DNA from 2 places in the Kribbella sp. CA-293567 genome. Region 1 is predicted to be linked to the other one. Evidence: predicted binding sites of a transcription regulator. Region 1 holds the regulator's gene; the other holds the start of a gene.
The links. The regulator HrcA, encoded in region 1, represses chaperone genes, less so after heat shock. The targets are predictions, from matches to a motif close to TTGGCACTCGNNNNNNNCGAGTGCCAA.
Positions count from the first base shown of each region.

Region 2: OX958_RS35265 (FmdB family zinc ribbon protein) is a predicted target of HrcA. The motif match lies at 7,824-7,850, and genes of this name have one in related genera.

Region 1 covers NZ_CP114065.1:5,316,140-5,328,256, forward strand. The annotation lists gene OX958_RS24410 (PhoH family protein) at 1-178, opposite strand, end outside; gene OX958_RS24415 (hypothetical protein) at 375-1,397, opposite strand; gene OX958_RS24420 (SigE family RNA polymerase sigma factor) at 1,521-2,030, shown strand; gene OX958_RS24425 (Gmad2 immunoglobulin-like domain-containing protein) at 2,027-3,166, shown strand; gene OX958_RS24430 (16S rRNA (uracil(1498)-N(3))-methyltransferase) at 3,177-3,893, opposite strand; gene dnaJ (molecular chaperone DnaJ) at 3,916-5,058, opposite strand; gene hrcA (heat-inducible transcriptional repressor HrcA) at 5,120-6,139, opposite strand; gene OX958_RS24445 (Gfo/Idh/MocA family protein) at 6,261-7,364, opposite strand; gene OX958_RS24450 (ThuA domain-containing protein) at 7,349-7,990, opposite strand; gene OX958_RS24455 (EF-Tu/IF-2/RF-3 family GTPase) at 8,136-8,516, shown strand; gene OX958_RS24460 (MBL fold metallo-hydrolase) at 8,551-9,339, shown strand; gene OX958_RS24465 (NCS1 family nucleobase:cation symporter-1) at 9,458-11,008, shown strand; gene OX958_RS24470 (acyltransferase domain-containing protein) at 11,049-12,117, shown strand, end outside.
Region 2 covers NZ_CP114065.1:1,629,201-1,641,317, forward strand. The annotation lists gene OX958_RS07845 (hypothetical protein) at 1-920, opposite strand, end outside; gene OX958_RS07850 (META domain-containing protein) at 1,067-1,690, opposite strand; gene OX958_RS07855 (SigE family RNA polymerase sigma factor) at 1,687-2,181, opposite strand; gene OX958_RS07860 (alpha/beta hydrolase) at 2,274-3,647, opposite strand; gene OX958_RS07865 (hypothetical protein) at 3,809-4,417, opposite strand; gene OX958_RS07870 (hypothetical protein) at 4,627-5,307, shown strand; gene OX958_RS07875 (hypothetical protein) at 5,346-5,483, shown strand; gene OX958_RS07880 (GNAT family N-acetyltransferase) at 5,556-6,038, shown strand; gene mscL (large conductance mechanosensitive channel protein MscL) at 6,112-6,513, opposite strand; gene OX958_RS07890 (SAF domain-containing protein) at 6,731-7,354, opposite strand; gene OX958_RS35265 (FmdB family zinc ribbon protein) at 7,419-7,802, opposite strand; gene OX958_RS07905 (DUF1203 domain-containing protein) at 7,903-8,370, opposite strand; gene OX958_RS07910 (penicillin acylase family protein) at 8,469-11,003, shown strand; gene OX958_RS07915 (serine hydrolase domain-containing protein) at 10,984-12,066, opposite strand; gene OX958_RS07920 (phosphotransferase family protein) at 12,066-12,117, opposite strand, start outside.

The DNA of each region.
Region 1 (12,117 bases):
TCAGCCCGTGACCGGTCCGGACGACGGCGATCAGCTCGTCCACCAGCCGCTCGGCCAGCGCCAGCTCGGCCGGCTCCCCGGTCAGGGTGATCTCGTTGCCGCGGACCAGGATGTCGGCGGCGAACTCCTTCTCGATGATGCGGAGGAACTCGTCCCGGGCTCCGAGCAGCGCGACCATGTCGATGCTGTTCGGCACCACGATCTTGTGGGACGCCTTCTGGCCGGCACCTGCTGCGCTGCTGTCAGCGCGCGCCGCATCCGGGTGCGACGGCTCGATACTGCGTGGCCTGGACAGGCTCTTCCTCCTGATGCAGATGGTGTGACCCCACCATGCTAGCCGCCTCACCAGGCAGGCTCACCCGATAAAACCCCGATCACCCCCGGGCGAGCCCCTGACCAGGCTGTTTACCCCGTACGCCGGTGCTGTCGCGAGCCCCGTCACCGGGGTGGCCGACCGCTGGAGCGGCCTCTCCTCCCGCCTCGGCCTGCCCGGCGGCGGCCACCACACCCGGTGACCCGGCGCTTGGGCCGGTGCGGTGCGGGCCCATCAGCGCTTTCAGCTTGTCCAGCTCGGTGGACGGGACCGGGCCGGCCGAGGCCTGCTCCAGTGAGACCCGCAGATCCCGCTCGGCCTGCCACGCCGCGTCCGGCTTCAGGTTCACCGTGACGCCGTTCGGCGACGGCCGCAGCATCGGCTCGAGCGCCTTGGCCACCAGCGCCTCGGCCTCCGCCGGCGACCGCAGGGCCTTCTCGTGCGCGATCAGCATCACCGAGGTCGCCTCGATCGCGGCCTGCGTCGTCCCGGACCGGGTGGGCGGCTGGTCGAACTCGTCGGCGTGGGTGTTCCGCCCGTCGTCGATCCCGACCACATGGGCCGGCGTGAAGACGTGCAGCGACTCGACCGCCGCGTCGGCTCTGCCTTCGTAGACACTCTTGTCGCGCCAGGCATGGGCTCCGCTGTAGCTGTCCTGCAGCGCGTGCGCGGCCGCTCCGAGATGCGTGAGCCGCTGGGCCGGGCTGCGCTGCTCCGACCGCGCGAGCCGCAACTGGTCGTGGACGAAGCGCACGTTCGCCTCGAGATTGGTCCGGCCGTCGGCGTACGGGCTGGCCATGAAGTGCTCGGCCTGCGCGTCCGGATTGAAGTACGCCGACTGCGCGGTCTTGCCGAGTCCGACGTACACGAAGGTCCGGCCGCTGCCGCCGGCGTTCCGGACCAGGCCGGCGCCGAGCAGCGCGTCCGCCTTGGCCTGCGACTTGTCGAGCGCCTCGGCGTACTCCCGGCGGGTCAGGCCGCGGATCCTGCCGTCGGGGCCGGCCAGTTCGTCGTACAGGCGGTCCGTCGCGGCGTAGCTGAGCTCGCGGTGGCCCGACCACTCCGCGTCACCGTGCTGTTTCACTTCGTCCTCCTGCGGGCTGGAACGACAGACTCTCATCGAAGAGGGCCGACCTGTTGTCAACCTGGGACGCGGCCTTCGCGTCTCTGTTGTGTGGCACAACCAGCCGTGATGTATCAAGAGTGCGTGGCACATGAGTCCTCGTGGGATGCAGACGAGGCGCTGACGGCTGTCTACACGGCGCACTACACGTCGTTGGTCCGGCTCGGCGCCCTGCTGTTGCGCGACAACGGTTCCGCCGAGGAGATCGTGCAGGACGCCTTCGTGGCGATGCACGGACGCTGGCACCGGCTGCGCGACCCGCACAAGGCCCTGGCGTACCTGCGGACCGCGGTGGTCAACCGCTGCCGGTCCCGGCAACGGCATCTGGTGGTGGTCGACAAACACCTGCCGAAGTCCCTGCCGGACGAGCCGAGCGCCGAGCAGGCCGTCCTGCGCACCGCCGAGACCGACCGGGTGATCGACGCGATGCGCACCCTGCCGGAGAAACAACGCACCGTCATGGTGCTGCGGTACTACGGTGACCTGTCCGAGGCGGAGATCGCCGACACGATGGGGATCAGCCGGGGATCCGTGAAGAGCCACGCCGCGCGAGCGACCAAGTCGCTGCGCCAGGTCCTGGAGCAGAGCGCATGAACGACCACACGCACGACCGCGGGGACGACCCGTTCGACGAACTGATGCGACGGGCGCTGTCCGAGGAGGCCGGCCGGATCGAGCCCGCCGACGGCCTGCACGAGATCCAGGCCCGGGTCAGCCACCAGCGCAAGCCGGTCAGCCGGCGCCCGTGGGCGATCACCGTCGGCGCGGCCGTGGTCGGTACGGCGGCCGCGATCGGCGCCTTCGCCGTACTCGACGACAGCCAGAAGAACGCGGACCAGCCCACCGCCGCAGGCGGCCCGAGCACCACCACCAGCAGCACCTCGACCGAGCCGTCCAGCAGCCTGCCGACCCAGCCGGCCAGCCCGCAGCCGACCCCGACGCCGGCCGCCACAGAGGTCCCGACCACGACCCTGCCGACCGAGAAGACACGCGCCATCGACGAGCCGCGACTGCAGGATCCGAAGGCGGTTCCGGTGTACTGGCTCGGACGAGGGACCGGAGCCACCACGGGCCCGAGCTACCGCCTGTACCGCACCTTCAACCAGGTCAAGGGCCGGCCCGCCACCGAGGCGGTCCAGCTGATGACGACGCCGAAGGTCTCCGGCGACCCCGACTACGAATCCCCTTGGTCAGGCGCGAAGCTGACCTCGGTGCGCTACACCGACCGTCTGATCGTGGTCGACTTCGAGCGGCTGCCGGAGTCGAAACTCACGCCGGACAACGCCGAGATGGCAGCCCAGCAACTGATCTACACGGTGCAGGGCGCGCTGCAGCGGACGGCTCCGGTCCAGATCACCGAGCGAGGCCGCGCCACGGCCGGCCTCTTCGGCGTCATCGACACCACCGAACCGCTGAGCCGCGCCAAGGCTGCCGACGTCCAGGCCTTCGTCTGGATCGAGTCGCCGGAGAACAACCAGACGGTCGCTCCGGGCTTCTCCGTCAGCGGTCAGGCGTCCGCGTTCGAGGCTCACGTGGACTGGAAGGCCACCAACGTGAGGACCAAGGTGGTGGTCAAGAACTTCACCACCACCAAGGAGGGTCAGAAGCTCTCCCCTTACACCTTCCGGCCCAAGCTCGACTCCGGCCAGTGGCTGATCGAGGTCTACCTGCCCTCCGCGGAGGACGGCCGGGTCATGTCGGTCGATTCCAAGACGGTCATCGTCAAGTAGTCGCCGGAGTTCAGCTCCAGCGGGAGCGGGACAGCAGGGCCGCGGCGGCGGCCACGCCTGCGGTCGAGGTGCGGAGGACGGTTTCGCCGAGGCGGACCGGGGTGGCGGAGAAGGTGTCCAGTTCGGCGGGGGTGATGCCACCTTCGGGGCCGACCACGATCACGACGTCGCCGGTGACGGGGAGGTCGAGGGAGGCCAGTGGGGTGCTGGCTTCCTCGTGGAGTACTACGGCCAGGGCGGCGTCGGTGAGGAGCTTCGCGATCTCGGGGGTGGACGCGATCGGCGCCACCTCGCAGAACCAGGAGCGGCGGGACTGCTTGCTGGACTCGAAGGCCCAGGACTGCCACCTGGTCCGGGTCTTGGCGACCCGTTCGGGGTTGGCGCGGAACTGACTGCGGTCGGCGTTCCACGGCACGATCAGGTCGGCGCCGACCTCGGTGAGCATCTCGACCGCGAGCTCGGCGCGTTCGCCCTTCGGCAGCGCCTGCACGACGACCAGCCGGACGGCGGCCGGCTCGACCCGGCCGCGATGGTCCACGGCGACGGTCAGGCCGGTCTTGGAGGACGCCGTGACAGCGCCCTCCGCGAACGAGCCCCGACCGTCGGTCAGCCGGATCCGCTCGCCGGGACCGATCCGGCGTACGACGGCAGCGTGCCGCCCCTCGGCGCCGTCCAGCACCAGGTCGGACCCGTCCAGCTCAGGCAGGTAGAAGACCGCGAGACCCATCGCCCGGCAGCCTAAGTCGTTTTCAATGCGCACCGAAGGCGTCACGCAGGCGCCCGAAGACGCCCTTGTGGGCCGCCTGGACGTGCCCCTGCGGCCGCTCCTCGCCGCGCGCCTCGGCGATCTGCCGCAGCAGTGCCTTCTGCGCGTCGTCGAGCTTGGTCGGCGTCTCGACGATGACCTGGACGATCAGGTCGCCGCGACCCGCGTGCCGCAACCGCGGTACGCCGCGCGCGGTCAGCGTCATCGCCGTCCCCGACTGGGTGCCGGCCCGGATCTCCAGCGGCGTGGTCTCGCCCTCGAGCGTCGGCAGGTCGATCGTCGTCCCGAGCGCCGCGGCCGTCATCGGCAGCGTGACCGTGCAGTGCAGGTCGTCGCCGCTGCGGGTGAAGATCTCGTGCGGCTCGACCTCGATCTCGACGTACAGGTCGCCGGCCGGGCCGCCGCCGGGGCCGACCTCGCCCTGGCCGGACAGCTGCACGCGGGTGCCGCTGTCGACGCCGCCGGGGATCTTGACGGTGACGGTACGGCGGGACCGGACCCGCCCGTCGCCGGCGCACTCGCCGCACGGGCTCGGGATGGTGGTCCCGAAGCCGCGGCAGTTCGGGCACGGCCGCATCGTCCGGACCTCACCGAGGAACGAGCGCTGGGTGTGCGTGACCTCGCCCCGGCCGTGGCAGATCTCGCAGGTGACCGGCTCGGAGCCGGCCTGCGCGCCCGAGCCGGTGCAGGTCGGGCAGACCACGGCGGTGTCGACCTTCAGCTCGCGGGTCGTCCCGAAGGCGGCCTCGGCCAGGTCGATCCGCAGCGGGATCAGCGCGTCCTGGCCGCGCCGGGTCCGTGGCCGTGGCCCGCGGGTCGCCCCGCCGGTCTGGCCGAAGAAGGCGTCCATGATGTCGGTGAAGGTGAACTGCTGGCCGAAGCCGGCGCCCGCGCCTCCACCCGGTCCGCTCGCGAACGGGTCACCACCGAGATCGTGGACCTGCTTCTTCTGCGGGTCGCTCAGCACCTGGAAGGCGCGGCCGATCTCCTGGAACTTGTGGTGCGCGTCCTCGGAGTCGTTCACGTCCGGGTGGTACTGGCGGGCCAGCTTGCGGTAGGCCTTCTTGATCTCGTCCTGTGAAGCGTCACGGCTCACGCCCAGGACGGCGTAGTAATCGGTGCTCATACTCCAGACCACTTGGTAGGCAGTGTTCGGTGCGTTCTGTGGTGCGTTCTTCGATGGAGCTTCACGAGTCGGCCAGGATCTGGCTGACGTAGCGCGCGACGGCGCGCACGGCGCCCATCGTGCTCGGGTAGTCCATGTGGGTCGGGCCGACGATGCCGAGAGTGGCCAGCGCCTCCGACTTGGAGCCGTAGCCGGTGGCGACGACCGAGGTGGTGACAAGTCCTTCGTACGGGTTCTCGTGGCCGATCCGCACCGTCAGCGTCTGCGGGCTGGTCGCCTCGCCGAGCAGCTTGAGCAGGATCACGTGTTCCTCGAGCGCCTCCAGTACGGGCTTGACGTTGCGCTCGAAGTCGTCGCCGTACCGGGTCAGGTTGGCCGCGCCGCCGACCGCGATCCGCTGCTCGCCCTCGACCGTGAAGGCCTCCAGCAGGCTGGTCACGATGGCGGCCACCAGCGGCCGGTCGGCCGGCGCGAAGGTGTCGCTCACGCTCGCGAGCGAGGTGGCCGCGTCGGTCAGCCGCTGGCCGGTGAGGGCCGAGTTCAGCCGGGACCTGAGGTCGGCGATCAGTTGTTCGTCGACGTCCTCCTGCGCCTCGACGATCCGCTGCTCGACCCGGCCGGTGCTGGTGATCAGCACCAGCAGCAGCCGGCGCGGGGTCATCGTGACCACCTCGATGTGCCGCACGCTCGACCGGCTGAGGGTCGGATACTGCACGATCGCGACCTGCCGGGTGATCTGCGCCAGCAACCGGACGGTCCGGCGGACCACGTCGTCGAGGTCGACCGCGCCGACCAGGAAGGACGAGATCGCCTTCTTCTCGGCCTGCGACAGCGACTTGACCGTGCTCAGCTTGTCCACGAACAACCGGTAGCCCGCGTCGGTGGGGATCCGGCCGGCGCTGGTGTGCGGCTGGGTGATGTACCCCTCCTCCTCCAGCGCTGCCATGTCGTTGCGGACCGTCGCCGGGGAGACGCCGAGGTTGTGCCGGTCGACCAGGGTCTTCGACCCGACCGGCTCATGCGTGGCGACGTAGTCCTCGACGATGGCCCGGAGCACGTCCAGCTTGCGTTCGTCCAGCACGCGCAAACCACCCTCTCTGAGGTGTCGGCCACCGGCAGCCCTCTTGGCACTCCGGACTTTGGAGTGCCAGTCTACCGAGCCGCCACAGCAGATACCGACGCGTAGCGGCGTGGGACTGGTCTCAGGCCAGTTCCGGCGACGCTCCCAACGGTACGGCGGCCGGCCGCGAGACCGTACTCGCCACGTCCAGTGACCGGTCCTGGGCCGCAGACTCGAGCACTGACTCCAGTACGTCGAGCACGTGGTAGGCCAGCGCTCCGTCAGCGCGATGCGGCTCGCCGTTGCGCAGTGCGCGAGCCATGTCGGCCACCCCGACCCCCCGCCCGGCGTCGGCGTACCCACCGGCTACCGGAAGCTCTCTCCAGTCACGGTCGGTTGCGGTGGCGATCTCCACCGTGCCCGCGAAGTTGTTCGGATCGGGGACGGACAGGCTGCCCTCGGTGCCGTAGATCTCGATTCGCGGCAGCCGTGCCGCCCAGACGTCGAAGCTCATCAGCACTGTGGTCAGTGCACCGGACTCATGCTCAAGTACGCCGGTCACATGCGTCGGCACCTCGACCGGGAACGCCTCCCCCGCTCGTGGTCCCGTGTGGACCTTGCGCTGCTCCTGGGAGCGGCCCGCGCGGCCAGTGACTCGGCGTACCGGGCCGAGCAGCGTGACGAGGCTTGTCACGTAGTACGGGCCCATGTCGAGCAACGGACCGCCACCGGGTTGGTAGTAGAACTCAGGAGCCGGGTGCCACAGCTCGTGGCCCGGCGTGACGAACGAAGCCGTCGCAGCAGTCGGTACGCCGATGTCGCCGCGGTCGAGCGCCGCCCGTGCCGTCTGGGTCCCAGTGCCGAGCACAGTGTCGGGGGCGCAGCCGATGCGGAGGTTGTTGGCGGCGGCGAGCTTCAGGAGCGGCTCGGCCTCCGCACGGTCGACGGCGAGCGGCTTCTCGCCGTACACGTGCTTGCCGGCCTGCAGCGCCGCCTGGTGGACAGGTCCGTGCGCGGCCGGGATGGTCAGGTTGAGGACGATGTCGACCTCGGGATCGGCGAACAGGTCGTCCGACGTCAGCGCCCGGACGCCCGGATTCTGATCGGCGATCGCCTGCGCCCGCGAGAGATCGAGATCGGCGACCGCGACCACCTGTACGCCGGGCAGCCTGGCCAGGTGCTCCAGGTAGGTGCCGCTGATGACGCCGGTGCCGACGATGCCGATGTTCGTCACTTGCTCGCCCACAGCAGCCCCCGCTCGACGATCGTGCGGATCTGCGGCGTCTCCAGGTCGGCGACGGTGTGGCCCGGCGTACAGACGAAGACTCGACCTTCGCCCCAGCCGCGGGTCCAGACCGCCGGCATCGTCGCGCCCACGATCCAGGGGAAGTCCGGATGCGCGTCGAAGGTGGTGGTGGCCAGGACGTTGTTGGTCGGATCGGCGTGCACGTAGTACTGCTCGGTGCGCAGGTCGAACGCCGTCAGGCCCTCGACGATCGGGTGGCCGGAGACGATGTCGATCCGGTGGTCGACGGCGCCGCCCGGGTGCGAGACGAACTGGCCGCCGGTCATGAAGCTGTAGTCGGTGTTGCTGCGGAACGAGTCGATGATGCCGCCGTGCCAGCCGGCCAGGCCGGTCCCGGCCCGGACAGCGGCCTCCAGGCCCTTGACCTGCTCGGCGGTGATCTCGCTCATCGTGACGCACTGCAGCACCAGGTCGGTGCCGTCCAGGTCGAGATAGCTCTCCGGGCTGTCCGAGACGGTCACCTCGAAGCCGTTCTGCCGCAGGAAGGGAATGAACAGCTCGGTCGCCTCGACCGGGACATGGCCTTCCCAGCCGCCTCGCACCACCAGTGCCCGTCGTGTCGTCACGCCGTCCGCCCTTCGTGTTCCATCGGGTGCAGAGATCGGATGAATCGGTTCAGCTCTGCGACCTTAGGCGGCCCACCACGGGCCTTCAACCCCCGTCCCGGCGGCTGGATGGGCACGGCGGCCGGCCGGCACTAGGGTCGGCTCCATGGGATGGAAGTTCTGGAAGCAGGAGCCACGGGTGCAGGACGTCCGGCCGCAGGACGGCCCGGTGCCAGACGGATCGGTGCAGGACGGGCGGGTGCAGGACGCCGTACCGGCCGGGCAGTTCACGTTGCCGGTCGAGGACGTCTTCGCCATCACCGGCCGCGGCACGATCGTCACCGGACGGATCACCTCGGGCACGGTGCGGACCGGTGATCAGGTGCTGATCATGCGTGCCGGGCAGCCGGTGGCGACCACCCGCGTCACCGCGATCGAGGCGTTCCGCAAGACGCTCACCGCCGCGAGCGCCGGGGAGAACGTCGGCCTGTTGCTCGAAGGCATCGACAAGAGCCAGGTGCTCGCCGGTGACGTCATCTCCCACTGATCACCGGCGCCGGGCGGCCGGTTAGGGTCGCGGTATGAGTGCGTGGGAAGAACTCGGCGACCGCACGTGGGTCCGCCGGTATCCGGAGTACGACGTGAACGTCGGGCTCGTCGTCGGCAGCGAGGGCGCCCTGGTGGTCGACACCCGGGCCGACGTGGAGCAGGCGACGCAGTTGCTCGCCGACATCCGCGAGGTCACCGAACTGCCGGTGCGCTGGGTGGTCAACACCCACGCCCACTTCGACCACGTCTTCGGCAACCCCGCCTTCGAGGGCGCGACCAGCTACGCGCAGGAGAACACCGTCGCCGCGGTCGCCGGGACCGTTGCCATCGACATCGGTTTCGCGGTCGCCAAGGTGATCGAGCTGGGCGACCGCCGGGTCGAGCTGCTGCACCTGGGCAACGGGCACACCGACGGCGACCTGGTGATCGTCGTACCGGACGTGGACGTGTTCTTCGCCGGTGACCTGATCGAGGAGTCGGCGCCGCCGTCGTACGGCGAGGACTGCCATCCACTGCAGTGGGCCGACACGGTCGACCGGCTGATCGGGCTGCTGTCCGCGACGGCCAGGGTCGTGCCCGGGCACGGTGCGGTGGTCGACGCGGAGTTCGTCCGCGACCAGAACAGCGACATCGGCACGGTCGCGAACACCATCTCGGGGCTGCACCACAACGGCACCTCACTCGAGGCAGCGCTCGCGCACACCGACGACTGGCCGTGGCCGCATCCCCACCTCGAGCAGGCCGTACGCCGCGGGTACGCCGCCCTGGGCGCGCCGCCGCGCCCGACCCTGCCGCTGCTCGGACTGGCCAAGGACGAGTAGGACCCTCGCTCCGCGACCACCGTCGGCGACGACGGTCACGCTCCGCGGTTACGCGTTGACAGGACGTCCGTGATCCCGCACGTTGGTGCGACACACGACTGCGGACGAGGTGGCGACGATGGCGCATGCGGCACCGGCTTCTCCTGACCAGATCACCCATCCGGACGGCCGGGTCGAGCTGTCCGATCCGGCTTCGATCGCCGAAAGCCGGTACGGGAACGCCGAACTGGCGCCGACCCGGCTGCCCGAGCGGCGCTGGTCGACGTACAACTACGCGGCGCTGTGGATGGGGATGGCGCACAACATCCCCAGCTACCTGCTGGCGGCCGGTCTGGTCTCGCTGGGCATGAACTGGTTGCAGGCGTTCCTCACCATCACCCTGGGCAACCTGATCGTGCTGGTGCCGCTGCTGCTGAACAGCCACGCGGGCACGAAGTACGGCATCCCGTTCCCGGTCTTCGCGCGGGCCTTCTACGGCGTCCGCGGGGCGAACTTCCCGGCGCTGCTGCGGGCGTTCATCGCCTGCGGCTGGTTCGGCATCCAGACCTGGATCGGCGGCCAGGCGATCTACGTGATCGCCGGTGAGCTGGCCGGTTCCGGCTGGACCGGGGCGGCGTCGATCGGCGGTCACCCGTGGACGATGTGGCTGAGCTTCGCGTTCTTCTGGGCCCTGCAGATGGTGCTGATCTGGCGTGGGATCGAGGGCCTGCGCCGGTTCGAGAACTGGGCGGCACCGCTGGTCACGCTCGCCTTCCTGGCGTTGATGATCGCGATCCTGGTGAAGGCCGGCGGCTTCGGCCCGATCCTGTCGCAGCCGTCCAAGCTGGGCTGGGACGCCGACTTCTGGAAGATCTTCGCGCCGTCGCTGATGGGGATGATCGCGTTCTGGGCGACGCTGTCGCTGAACATGCCCGACTTCACCCGGTTCGGCAAGGGCCAGCGCCAGCAGGTGCTCGGGCAGATCATCGGGCTGCCGACCACGATGTCGTTCATCGCGCTGGTCTCGATCATCACCACCTCCGGGACGGTGATCGTCTACGGTTCGGCGATCTGGGACCCGGTCGAGCTGACCCGGCGGTTCGAGAACCCGGTGGTGGTGACGATCGGCCTGGTGATGGCGATCCTGGCGACGATGTCGTGCAACGTCGCGGCGAACGTGGTCAGTCCGTCGTACGACTTCGCCAACGCGCTGCCCCGCTGGCTCGACTTCCGCACCGCGGGGCTGCTGACCGGCGTGATCGGGATCGTGATCCAGCCCTGGCGGCTGATCTCCGATCCTTCGATCTACATCTTCGTCTGGCTGTCGTTCTACGGCGGCCTGCTCGCGTCGGTGGCCGGCGTACTGATCGCCGGCTACTGGTTCGTCGACCGCACCCATCTGTTCCTCGCCGACCTCTATCTGCCGCACGGCCGCTACTGGTACGCCGCCGGCTGGAACTGGCGAGCGGTCGCCGCCACGCTGGCCGGGTCGGTCCTGGCCGTCGGTGGCGCCTACTCCAACCCCGGCGCCGGGCCGTTCCCCGCCGACGGCCTGATCCCGTTCCTGCAGCCGCTCTACGACTACTCCTGGGTGGTCGGGCTGGTCGCCGGCTTCGTGGTCTATCTAGCCCTCACCGTCATCTCCCCGATCCGCAGCAGTTCGCCGACCCACGCCGCCGAGACCTACTGATCACCCTGCCTGCGTGGTCGATGGCTTATCTTCGGTCGCGATGGCTATCGCTGAGCAGGACCTCAGACGCTTCCTGGTGGATCGGATCGCACGCTCCTGCGAACTCACCGAGGCCGACATCGACCCGGACCGGTTGCTGGAGCAGTACGGGCTGACCTCGAAGGACGCGATCGCGGCCACCGGGGAGCTCGAGGAGCTGCTCGGGCGGCGCCTGGAGCCGAGCAGCATCTGGCGGTATCCGACCGTCAACCAGATGATCCGCGGTCTGCTCAGCGACACCTGGCCCGACGGCGTCCCGATCACCCCCACGGAACCACTCACCGGGGACGAGATCGCCGTCATCGGCCTCGGCCTCCGCCCGACCGGCGGCGACCAGTTGTTGCTGGAGGTCGCGTGGGAGGCTCTCGAGTACGCCGGAATCTCACCTCGCGCCCTGGCAGGCACCTCGACCGGCGTGTTCGGCGCCGCCGCTCTGGCCCCGCAGCTCGCGCTGGCCGGTCCGGTCGATTCCACCGGCGCTCCGGTAGCGCAAGCGATAGCGAGCCTCCGGTCCGGCAGCTCCGACCTCGCTCTTGCCGTCCTGCCCGTCTTGGCCGACCACGGTTGCCGCATCGCCGTTCTCAAGCGTCTGGCCGACGCCACTCGGGACTTCGACCAGGTACTTGCCTTGTGCATCGATTCCGAGAACTCACCAGCTGAACCGGAGACGGACGACTTCTTCGAGGCGGTGCTGACGGCCGATCGCGGGATGACTCGCGACCTGGTCCCGTTCCCCGTCGGCCGGTCGCTGGCAACCCCGCAGGCCGTCGTACGCCGGGCGCGCCCTGCCGCACGCACGCCCTCGAGCGGGCCGACCAGGCTCCTGCTGGCGGACGTGTCGATCGAGCGCATCCAGCAGTACGCCGAGCAGCTGGCCGCACACCTCCGCGCCACCTCCGCCGCGGGCAACGCGGATGTCGCGCACACCCTGGCCCGACGGACCGGTCGCGGTCCGGTCCGGGCGGCCGTCGTCGGCCGGGAACGAGCCGACCTCACCGCCGCCCTGACATCGCTTGCCCAGGGCAACGATAGTCCGGATGTCCTGAGCGCCCAGGCAACTGCGGAGCCGC
Region 2 (12,117 bases), 3.7 Mb from region 1:
TCGCCGGCGGCTTTGACCGTGCGCGTGTCGACCGAGTCGCCGGGGCCGTCGGTCCAGATCTTGGCGCCGTACGAGCTGCCGGTCAGCAGGGACTGGTCGTAGTCGGGGTAGTTCGTGCGGACCGAGGTGGTGCCGTAGTAGTGGGCGCCCGACGTCCAGACGGTGCCGACGCCGCCGCAGTGGCCGGCGGTGACCGAGCCGCGTTGGCCGTTCGACTTCTTCTTGACGGAGAAGCCGGCCGTGCAGGTCTTGGTGGTCGACTTCATCATCGCGCCGCCCCAGTGGCCGCCGACCGGGGTGTCGCTCACTCGCGACGTCCGCTGCAGGCTGCCCGCCGTGGCTCGCACGCCGTCGAGCGACTGCAGCGCCTGGACCGCGGCCGCCGACGTGGTCGCCTTGTCGTACTCGACGAGGATGTCCTCGGAGGCCGGATCCAGGTCTGCGCTGTACGTCGTCTTGGCCGCGTCGGCCCAGGAGCGGGCACCGATCCGGTTCCAGGCCTCGGCGATCGACCGCGCGGAGCGGCAGCTGCGCTCGAGGCCGAGCATCTTCTGGCCGGCGACCGGGACGTTCTTGGCGATGGCGGCCTGGTACTTCTTCTCGTCGACCACCGAGTCGTCGACGACGACCTTGTAGCCGGTCTCGGGTGAACCCAGGACGCCGACGATGCCCTGACTCAGCCCGAACGGGAGCCCTGACGTGGGACGTCCGGACGCGTCGAGCGGCTCGATCGTCCGTACTGCGGTCGTCACGCCTTCGCTGATCGCCTGGCCGAGCGGCCGCGGGTCCTTGGACGAGACGGGCTGGGACAGCCGGGTCGCGTTCGAGGACGTCGTGGTCGGATCGGCGTGGTTGCAGACCGTTGTCTTCGTCGCGGTCGTCGGCACAGCGGTCGACGGCAAGGCCGAAGCCGAGACCACAACCAGTGATGCTGAGCAGAGAGCGAGCAGCGGAACGGTAGCTGAGAGTCGCACTAAGCTCCCCAATCGGTGGACGGCCTCCGTGAATCGTCCGGTCAGGGACTGCACCTAGTCAATAGCCGATCACCCTCCGCAAGCAAATTTGACTACCGTGTGCGAGCGTATCTCGCAACTTCTCGCTCGTCGCCGGCGTAGAAAGTCAGATTCTTCTTGTCGCTCTCCAGCCGCTCGGTCGACTGCAGGACGGCCGTGTGCGGCACGTTCTCGCAGCCGACCTGGCGTTGGCCGTTGGAGGTGCTGGTGAACTCGCCGCGTTGCCCGATCGTGTAGGTGCCACTGAGCGAGTTGCAGCCGTCGGAGCCGGTCCAGGTGCCGTCGGCGTTGAAAGTAATGACCGGGTCGTCCGGACGGGCAGCTTTGAGCGTGGTGAAGCCGCTGAGCCGGACCGGTCGCCAACTGCCGGTGACTGTCTCGACGGTGGCGGCAGGAGCCTTGGCCGCGGTGGAAACAGCAGCGGCAGGTCCGTTCGCGGCGGGCTGCGGGGGCGACTGCGACCCGTTTTGCAGGCTGAAGCCGACGGTGGCGATCACGGCTACCGCGGCAGCCGCCGCGCCGGAGATCAGCCACGTCCGCCGTTGGGCCTGCTGGGCACCCGCGGTGGCGCGGTCGGCCAGGCCGGCGGCCAGTGGGACGGAAGCCGCAGCGCGCTCGAAAGTGGCACGCAAGCCGTCCTCTAGCTCCAGCTCGGCGTCCAGGTCTGACTTACTCACGACAACCTCTCATCAACACGGTGGGACTGCCTCGTCTTGCGGAGCGCGGCGAGAGCTCTACTCGCGGTCGCGCGCACCGAGGACGGTTTGATGCCGAGCAAATCGGCGATCGTCCGGTCGTCCAGGTCCTGGTAGTAGCGCAGGACCAGGACGACCCTTTCCCGGGCCGACAACGTGGCGAGGGTTCGCCAGAGGTCGTCGGAGTTCACGATGTCCGTGGCCGGATCCGGCACCGTGTGTTCGGTGTCGAGCTCGGCCGCCGGGGCCTCGGTGAAGGACCGGCGGCGCGTCATCGACAGATAGGAGTTGATCAGGATCCGGCGCACGTAGTGGTGCGGGTCGTCCGCCCGTTGCACCTTGCGCCAGGACCGGAACGCCTGCATCAGCGCGATCTGGGCCAGATCCTCGGCTCGCTGGTAGTCGCCCGAGATGGTGAAGCCGAGGCGCACCAGTTCCTGCCCGCGCGCGGACGCGTACTCCTCGAACTCCACTAGCAACTCCCCAGCTGGGCGTACAACACCTCACATCTATTAGACGCACTGAGCTACTCAGGGTGCTGCAGAGATTCACACACAGTTCCGTCTCAGCCCAGCAGGAACGCTCGGACCTGGGCCCTTCCCATGGGATCCTGCCGGTTGCTCTGAACGCCGTGCCCGCTTCCCGGTACGACGACCAGCTCCGCCTGCCGAGCGTGCGCTTTCGCCCAATCGGCCCATTCCGGCGGGCAGAACAGGTCGTTGCCGCCATGCAGAAGCAGCGTGCGGGGGAGCAGCTCCTGACTTGCCGGGTACGCCGCCGCGCGGGTCTGCGGCCAGAGCCTGCACCCTTCGATCATCAGCTGGTTCCGCGCGGTCCGTACGTCGTACGGGTGGAGGCGGGCCGGGTCCAACGCGGCGACTGCCCTCTCAAGCGGCGCTGAGCGGATTGCGGGTGCCGTGGCCGAGGTGCCCCAGGGGAAGCGGAGATCGGCGCAGAGGGTGGCGAGGTGGAGGCCCGCGGAGAGCTGGTCGAAGCCGATGCCCTTGCTGGTCGCCTCTTGAAGCAGCCCTTTCAGTTCGGTCAGCTCGCCGGTTCTGGCCTTGCTGAGCGTCCGGGGGATGCCCTTGAGCGTCGGGTTGACCGAGTTGAGGCTCAGGATCGACAGCGACTCCATCAAGCTGGTGCTGTTCAGGGGAGAGCCGTCCAGCTCGCCGTGCCGCACCAGCCAAGCAAGGTCGGCTACCGGGTCCGACGTACAGCTCGGGTCTCGACGGCAGGCAGCAGCGAGGACCTTGCCGGTCGCTGCCATCAGATCGGCGCCGAACGGATCAATGCCGCCATGCGGGACGACGGAGTCGAGGACGAGCGACTGGACCTGGTCCGGATACTTCAGCCCGTACTGCGCTGCCGTGAAGCTCCCGTACGACGTGCCGTTCAACGTCAGGCGTTCTTGCTTGAGCTGCCGGCGCAGGAGCTCAATGTCTTCGACTGTGTCGGGTGTGCCGTAGAAGCCACGAGAAGAGCCCAACTGATCAGCACAGGCCTGTACGGCGTCCGGCGGTGGCGTCAGGAAGTCTGAACCGCCTACTGCTGTCTGTAGCTCGGGGCAATTGATGCCTTTGCTTCCCGTGCCGCGTTGGTCGTACATGACCAGCCTGTACTCGCGTAGTACGGCTGGGTCCAAGTAGGTGCGGACTCTGGCGAGCAGCGGCACGCCAGGTTGACCTGGGCCGCCAGTGAGCATCAGCAGCACACCGCGGGGAGCGTCGGCGTTGTCCGCCACTGCCACCGTCAGCTCGAGTAATTTGCCGGAGGGCTGACTGTGGTCGAGGGGTACGCGCAACGTCGTACAGGTGAAGCCGGCGACTCCGCCGCAACTGCTTGGCGGTGCCGCGGCTGGGCTCGAGCATGAAGTGGAGACAAGCAGCAGCGCTGCGCTGAGCCGGGCGTAGCGGAGTACGGTCCGGACTCTGGGCATCCCGGCCTCCCTGGGCGGCGGTCTGCCGATCAGGGTGCAATGTGGTTCGGGTGCTGGCAAGGCCCAGCCACCCACCTTGCAGGTCGACTTCAGAGGTGACCCGCAAGGTGGGCGGGATGACCCCGGCCCGGACGGCTTCGGGGGGCACGTCCGGGGCAGGGTCAGCGCAAGCCGAGCGCCTTCACCAGCTCGGGAGAAACCTGCCGCGGCGAGGCCAGCTCGCCGGGCTTGCCCTGTCCTTCGAGGGAGGTCGCCACCAGTTGGCGGCAACCGAACGCCTCGGCGGTGTACGAGAGCACGCCGCGGTCGTTGTCGGTGAACCGCAGAACGTAGGTGGGCCCCAGTTCCTTGGTGCACATGGCGGGCTTCTTGGCCACCGGCTTGGCGCTGTTGACCAGCGCCCACAGGTCGGCGGCCTGCTGAGCGGTCCGCTTGGTGGTGACGGTCGCATAGTCGTCGCCCGTCGCCTGCGCGTCGTACTGGCAGATCGTCACGCTGACCGGCTGGAACAGGGACTTGGCGGTCCCTTTGCCCCAAACGGCCTTGCCGACGGCCTCGCGAACGGCGGTGATCGTCTCCGGGCAGTCCATGCTCGGAGTTCCGCTGGGTGTGGCGGTGGGGAGGGTGGGCGGTGCGCCGGGGGTGGTCGGCGTCTGGCTGGGCTGGGCACCGGCGCCGCTGGAGTCCTCGTTACCGCAGGCGGCGGTAAATCCGAGAACTGTCACGACGAGCGTCGCCCCGATGAAGCCCCGTGTCCTTGATGCACTCACGACTCGGTCCTTCCGGGTTGGGCAGGGCACCCATCATGGTGGAGGAGGATCTCGCTCGTCGTGGCAGTACTGTCACGGCACGGCGTCTATCTGGTCACGGGGCGGATCGATTGCCAATAGCAGCACTTCTGTAATACCTGCGGCCTGTTCGGTCCGGCCGGATGGGATGATCTGGCGGCAACCGGAGGGACCCGAGCGGGAGGACGGACGTGGGCAAGAGGAAGGACGCGGCGGAGCTCGCCCGTCGCCAGCGCGAGGAGTGGCAGCTGGGTCAGGACTGGGCCCGCTGGCTGATCGGCGGCAATCAGCCGCAAGAGCTCACGCTGTTCGGGATCGTCCTGGAGCCAGGCGAGGTCGCCTACCTGCAAACCTCCGCGCACTACTCCCGCCTGTACGCCGGTAGCGGTGCCTACAGCACCAGTGGCGGACTGTTCGTCGGCAAGCCGGGCATGGTGCTCGGCTTGATGGCCGCGAACGCGGCGGTCAACGCAAGCCGGAAGGCGGCCGCCAAACGGAACGCCCAGGTGTTCTGGCGCGATCAGCAGACGGTGCCGATGATCGCGACGAACTACCGGTTGATGTGCCACCTGCCCGGTCGTGGCTGGCTGAGCTTCTACTACAACGCGGTCCAGGAGTTCTATCCGGATCCGGCCAACTGGACGATCACCTTCGGTTTCCAGAACGCCGAACCGATGCGTCTGGGCGGCCTGGCGATTCCGACGTTGTCTGTCCTTTCTGCCTGGTGCGTGCTCGGCGATAGGTGGCAACAGGAACCCGGAATCGCGCCGCTCATCCAGGCGGCGACGGCGCCCGCAGTACAGGCCGAGGAGCAGCAGGGGCAACTGGAGGGGCGGCAGAAGAACCTCCCCCGGATCCCGGGTCAGGACTGAGACCCGCTCGGGTGACCTCGCCCTTGTAATCTGGACGTATGACGAGCCCGTACGAAGACGACGAGCCGGTGCTGCCGGAGCAGACCCGGGACGACGACCCGCGTTCCTGGGGTGAAGGCGGCTCCGACCGCGACGACGACGAACGCATCCTGCGCGAGGTCCCGCCGCACCACTGACCAGCTCCCGCGACTCCTGCGGTCCTGACACTTCTGCATGGTTGTCATCACTGCTGGTGAAGGGCGAATCTGATGGAGTTGCGGTCGTTCGAGAGCAAGCACACCCCCTTGGTGATCGGCTGGGCGAGTTCGGCGCAAGAGGTTTCGCTGCTGACCGGGCGAGACGACTACCCGCTGCCCGCTGACCTCCGCACCAGTTGGCGCACGATCGCCGACGACATCCAGGCGTACCTCTACTTCGACGGAGAGAGCCCGATCGCGTACGGCGAACTCTGGCTCGACGACGAAGACGACGAGGTCGAACTCGCCCGCCTGATCGTCGCGCCGGAGTTTCGTGGCAAAGGCATTGGCACGGAGTTCGTCCGGGCTCTCGTCGTGCCAGCTCGTTCCGCGGGCTACGCCGACATCTTCCTGCGCGTCCGGCCCGACAACGAACCCGCCATCCGTGCCTACCTCCGAGCCGGCTTTCAGCCCGTCAACGAGCCGCTGGCCGCCGAGTGGAACGAACCTCAGCCGATCGACTACGCGTGGTTCCAGTACCCGGCCAACCAGTGATCGCCCCGGTTGGCCGGGCCCCTCGGTATGGAGTGGGGCTGATGTCGGGAGGCCCGGCCGGCAAGCGAGCGGGCTACTGGCGGGCGCGGAGGGCGTCGCGGATCTCGATCAGCAGCTCCTGGTCCATGGTGAGCGGCTCGGGGTCTTCCTCGGGGGTGCCGGCCTTGGCGGCGCGGCGGTCCTGGATCTTCTTCATCGGGACGACGAGCACGAAGTAGACCACCAGGGCGGTCAGGAAGAAGACCACGAAGGCGTTGATGATGGCGCCGAAATCGATGACCGTCTTCTCGTTCGCCTTGTTGAGCTGGACGGCCAGCCCGTTGACGTTGGAACCGCCGATCGCTGCGATCAGGGGGTTGACCAGGTTGTCGACGACGGTCTTCACCACGGTGGCGAAGGCGGTGCCGATCACGACTGCGATCGCCAGGTCGAGGACGTTGCCTCGCATCAGGAATTTCTTGAAGCCCTCGATCATTGCAATGCCTCCACGGTGCGGGGCCCGGGCGGACCCTCGGCTGGGTTTACCCGCAAAACGTAGGACCCTGGCCGGTCGATGGCGAGGGACCGCGCCGCGCCGTCACGGATCGCCACCACACCTGTCCGACAGGTGAGCACAATCGCCGTGCCGATCGGCTCTGGTCGAAGCCGCGAACCCCGAACCCCGAACCCCGAACCCCGAAGCCAACGAAGGGCTAGCTGGTGTCAGGAGTCAGCGCGAAGGTGATTCTCGCGTTGGCAGTGGCCTGGGCAATTCGGCTGATGACGTCGCGGCCGGCGGCGATCACGATCAGCGCGCCTGACGAAGCCGCTGCCGAGGGGCGTGCCGCGGGCAACGCGACCACCCGCACAGCGGCGGCCAGCAGAGCGGCGGCGGCGCCGGAAGTAGCAGTGGCCGCGTAGAGGTCTATTCGGTCGCCGACCTGGAGGAGGCTGGTGAGGTCGGCGTCGTCCAGGCGTAGGGGATAGGCGAGTTGGCCGGCCGGTAAGGCCGCAGGGGTGAGGAAGCGGGCATCGGTGAGGGGTTCGCCGGAGCGCACTGGACCTGCGAGGACGCGCTGGGTGAGGTCGCTGCCTGGCGGGAGGGCTCCCGCGGGCACGACGGCGGCGGGTAAGCGCACGGTGCGAAGGTCGCGTGTGGAGGGCGGCGAGCCGCCGGGGAGGTCTCGGGCGGCGGCCAGCACGGCCACGGTCGGTGGGGGCGGCGGCGAGAGGGCGGTCACGCCGCAGTACACGGCGGCCGCCGCGGACACCCCGGCCAGCAGGCGGCGGTGCCGGCGAACGGCTTTCAGCAGGTTGCGAAGAAGAGGTCGGCTCATGCCAGAGAAAGTACGAGCCTTCGACCGCCCTTCCCCCGTTGTCCACAGGGGAATCCGGAAAACTTCAGGCGGCGCTGCTCTTGCTGCCCGACGACCCGGACGACGAGCCCGAAGACCCGGACGAGCCCGACGACGAGGACGACGATCCCGAGGACGACGAGGAGGACCCCTTCGAGGAGTCCGACTTCGGCGCCGAGGAAGAGGACGGATCCGACGAGGAGGAGGACGAGGACGACGACTCGTTCTTGGCCGGCACCGTGCTGCTGTTCGACGAGCGGCTGTCGGTGCGGTAGAAACCCGAGCCCTTGAAGACGACACCGACGGCGTTGAACACCTTGCGCAGGGTTCCCTCGCAGGCCGGGCACACCGTCAGGGCGTCGTCGGTGAAGCTCTGGCGGACCTCGAGCGAGTTACCACACTCGGTGCACTGGTACTGGTACGTCGGCACGTGACTCCCCTTCGATGGCCGCTGGCACTCCTACTACTCGACTGCTAATAATGCGTCACGGGCCCGAAGTATTCCAACTTCGGGCCCGTGAGCGGCTGGTTCAGGCCGGCGCGCGCCGGACGGAGAAGTTCCAGCAGCCGGCGATCACGTTCCGGACGTGGACCAGTTCGACGGCCGGATCGTCGAACAGCCGTGTGAGTTCGCTCTCGCTCCGGCCAGGTTCGACCAGGACGCCGTCCAGCATCTGGCCAGTGCCGTCGTACGGGCGCAGGACGGCGTGACGGTCGGTGAACTCGGTGGGAAAGGACGACTCGGCAGGGCCCGGACAGGGGTCGAGATGGACGAAGACCGGCCCCACCTCGGCGTACGGGCCGCCGAGCGCGGACGGTCGATGGGAGACGAGGGCGATCTGTTCGCCCTCCCTGGTCAGCCTCAGGCAGCAACGCAGCGGCGCCCCGGCCCCGGAGGTCCGGGCCGTCAGCGGGTTGCCGAAATCGTCATGGCCGTTGCAGCGGATCCGGTCCAGTTCACTGGCCGGAACGGGGACGAACTCGAGTTCGATGCTCATGGGGATCGAACGCGAACGGTGCCGATTCCGTGAGGGTTGTCCACATCCCGGTGGGTGCAGCATTTGGGGTGGGCCGCCGCATTCTCTAAGTTTGGTCCGTGCGTCGCCTGCTGCGTGTCATCATCGTGTCCGGAATCGTGTTCGCCGCCTTGCTTCTGGTGGTGGCCGGGACCGGCGTCTTCGTCGTCCGCCACTCCTTCCCCAGCTACGACGGGACGGTCGCGCTGACCGGGCTCGACGCGGAGGTGGAGGTGGTTCGTGACGGCAACGGCATCCCGCAGATCTACGCCGACAAGCCGGGTGACCTGTTCGCCGCGCAGGGTTACGTGCACGCTCAGGACCGCTTCTTCGAGATGGACTTCCGCCGTCATGTGACGGCCGGCCGGCTGGCCGAGCTGTTCGGCAAGGACGCGCTGGAGACCGACAAGTTCGTCCGAACGCTCGGCTGGCGCCGGGTCGCGGAGAAGGAGCTCGGGCTGCTCGCGCCGACCACCCGGCAGTATCTGGACGACTACGCCCGCGGTGTCAACGCCTACCTGGGCACGCACGCCGGCTCAGGTCTCAGCCTCGAGTACGCCGTGCTGTCACTCAAGGGCACCGACTACCGTCCCGAGCCCTGGACCGCCGCCGATTCGCTCGCCTGGCTGAAGGCGATGGCCTGGGACCTCGGCGGCAACATGGACGACGAGATCACCCGCACCAAGCTCGCGGCGAAGTATCCGGTCTCGAACATCGCCAGCCTCTACCCGGACTATCCGTACGACCGCAACGAGCCGATCGTCGCGACCGCCGCGGTGACCAAGGGCGGCACCTTCACCACTGCCCCGGTCGATACCGAAGCCCGCCGCGGGATGCTGACCAAGGACCTGCTCAAGTCGCTCGACACCGTCGGCAAGGTGGCCAAGGGCCTGCCGGAGCTGCTCGGCCGCGGGGACGGTATCGGTTCGAACGCCTGGGTCGTCTCCGGTGAGCACACCACCACCGGCAAGCCGCTGCTGGCCAACGACCCGCATCTCGGCGCGACCATGCCGGGCATCTGGAGCCAGGTCGGCCTGCACTGCAACAACGTCAGCACCCGCTGCCCGTACGACGTGTCCGGGTTCAGCTTCTCGGGTCTGCCGGGGGTGGTGATCGGCCACAACGCCGCCATCTCCTGGGGGTTCACCAACCTCGACCCCGACGTGATGGATCTCTACCTCGAGAAGTTCAGCGGCCCCGACGCCGTCGTCTACGACAACAAGGTCCGGGCGCTGTCCAAGCGCGAGGAGACCTTCAAGGTGGCCGGCCAGGACGAGGTCGAGAAGATCACCGTCCGGGAGTCCCGGCACGGCCCGATCATCTCCGACGTCGGCGAGGACGAGCGCGAGACCGGCGAGCTGGCAGCGAAACGACTCGAGTCCCCGGAGGCGTACGGCGTCGCCCTGCAATGGACGGCACTGACCCCGGGGCGGACCGCCGACGCCTTGTTCGCGATCAACCGGGCTCAGACCTGGAAGGCCTTCCGGGCGGCCGCGGCGCAGTTCGAGGTGCCCTCGCAGAACCTCGTGTACGCCGACCGCGAGGGCCACATCGGCTACCAGGCGCCCGGCCGGATCCCGATCCGCAACGCCGGTGACGGCGACTGGCCGGTCCCGGGCTGGGACTCGCGGTACCACTGGAAGGGCTACATCCCGTTCGAGGCGATGCCGACCGAGGCCGACCCCGACGACGGCATCATCGTGACCGCGAACCAGGCGGTCGTGCCGCAGAGCTACCCCTACCACCTGACCGACGACTGGGACTACGGCCACCGGGCGCAGCAGATCCTCGACCGGATCCGGGGCGCGGGCAAGCTCGACGCGAACTCGATGGCCTCGATCCAGCTGGACACCAAGAACCGCAACGCCGAGACCCTGGTCCCGTACCTGCTGCAGGTGCAGATCAGCGACGAGTTCGACCGGCAGGGCCAGGACACGCTGCGGAACTGGGACTTCACCCAGCCGGCGGACTCCGCGCCCGCGGCGTACTTCAACGTCGTCTGGCGCAACCTGCTCGCGCTCACCTTCCACGACCAGCTGCCGGAAGGCACCTGGCCGGACGGCGGATCACGCTGGTTCGAGGTGATGCGCAAGGTGATCATGCAGCCGAACAGCGCCTGGTGGGACAACGTCACCACCACCCAGCGGGAGAGCCGAGACGATGTCCTGCGCGACGCGCTGGTCAAGGCCCGGGCCGAGATCACCACGAAGATGGCTCGCGACCCCGGCAGCTGGCAGTGGGGCCGGCTGCACAAGCTCACCCTGACCAACCAGACCCTCGGCAAGTCGGGGATCGGCGTGGTGGACAAGATGTTCAACCGCGGCCCGTACGAGCTGGGTGGCGGCTCGTCCCTGGTGAACGCGACCTCGTGGGACGCCTCGAAGGACTACACCGTGACCGCGACGCCGTCGATGCGGATGGTGGTGGACCTGTCCGACTTCGACAAGTCCCGCTGGATCAACATGACCGGCGTCTCCGGTCACGCGTACACGTCCAACTACACCGACCAGACCGACCTGTGGGTGCGGGGCGAGACCCTGCCGTGGGCCTTCACCCGTGGCGCGGTCGAGGCGACCCGTGAGCACACGCTCACGTTCACGAAGCCGGAGAACTGAAGGCACCCTCGAAGGCCGCGAAGAGTTCGGGCGGCCAGGTCCAGATCGCCCGCGTCGTCAGCAGCAGTACGACGGTCTGCTGGTCCGGCGCGGTGGACCACAGTGCGCCGAGCCCGCCGGCCCAGCCGTAGCGGCCGCCTCCGACCGACAGACCGAAGCCCCAGCCGGCGCCCTCTTCGATGAAGCCGGTGGCGCTCGCGGCGGCGCGCTGCTCGGCGGTCAGCTGATCAGTGGTCAGCTCTCGCGCTGACTCGGCCGAGAGAATCCCGCCTCCGCCGGACAGCAGCATCTGGGCGAAGGCGTTGAAGTCGTCGGCGGTGGACACGAGCCCGCCGCTCCCGGTCGGGAACGTGGGTGGCGTCAGCCATTGGCTTTCCGCCGCGGTGTCGAACACCTCTTCGCCCACGTACGCCGTCGTCAGCCGCGCCGGGTCCGAAGCCGTGAACCCGGTGTCTTTCATCCCCAACGGCGTGAAGATCCGCTCGTCGAGGAACTCCCCGAGCGGCTGACCGCTCGCCCGCGCGATCAGTACGCCGAGCAGATCCGAACTCGTCCCGTACTGCCACCGTTCACCGGGCTGGTACTGCAGCGGCAGCGTCGCGAACCGCCGTATCCACTCGTCGGGTTCCAGTGGCGACCGAGGCTTTGGCGGCCCGAAGGTGTGCAGTTCGAGCTCTTCCTCACGGGCGCGGAGCGCCGCGTTGTCCGACTCGCCGAGCCCCAGCCGGAAGGTCAGCAGATCGCGCACCGTCACCGCCCGGACCGCCGGTACGACGTCGTCGAGCGGACCATCCGGGCGACGCAGCACGGGCTGCGAGGCAAGCTCCGGGAGCAGGTCGTGCACCGGGGAGTCGAGAGTCAGACGACCCGAGTCGACCAGCATCATGGTCGCCGCGGCGACGATCGGCTTCGTCAGCGACGCCACCCGGAACAAGCTGTCCCGCTCCATCGGCGGGCCGTCGAAGGCGACCTTGCCGGCCACCTCGACGTGTGTCTGCCCGTCGCGGCTCACGAGCAGGACGGCGCCGGCCAGGACCCCGTCGTCGACGAATGAGGTGAGCATCAGACCAGTCCTCCCGCGAACGGCATCGTCCGCCAGTGCTCGATCGACGGC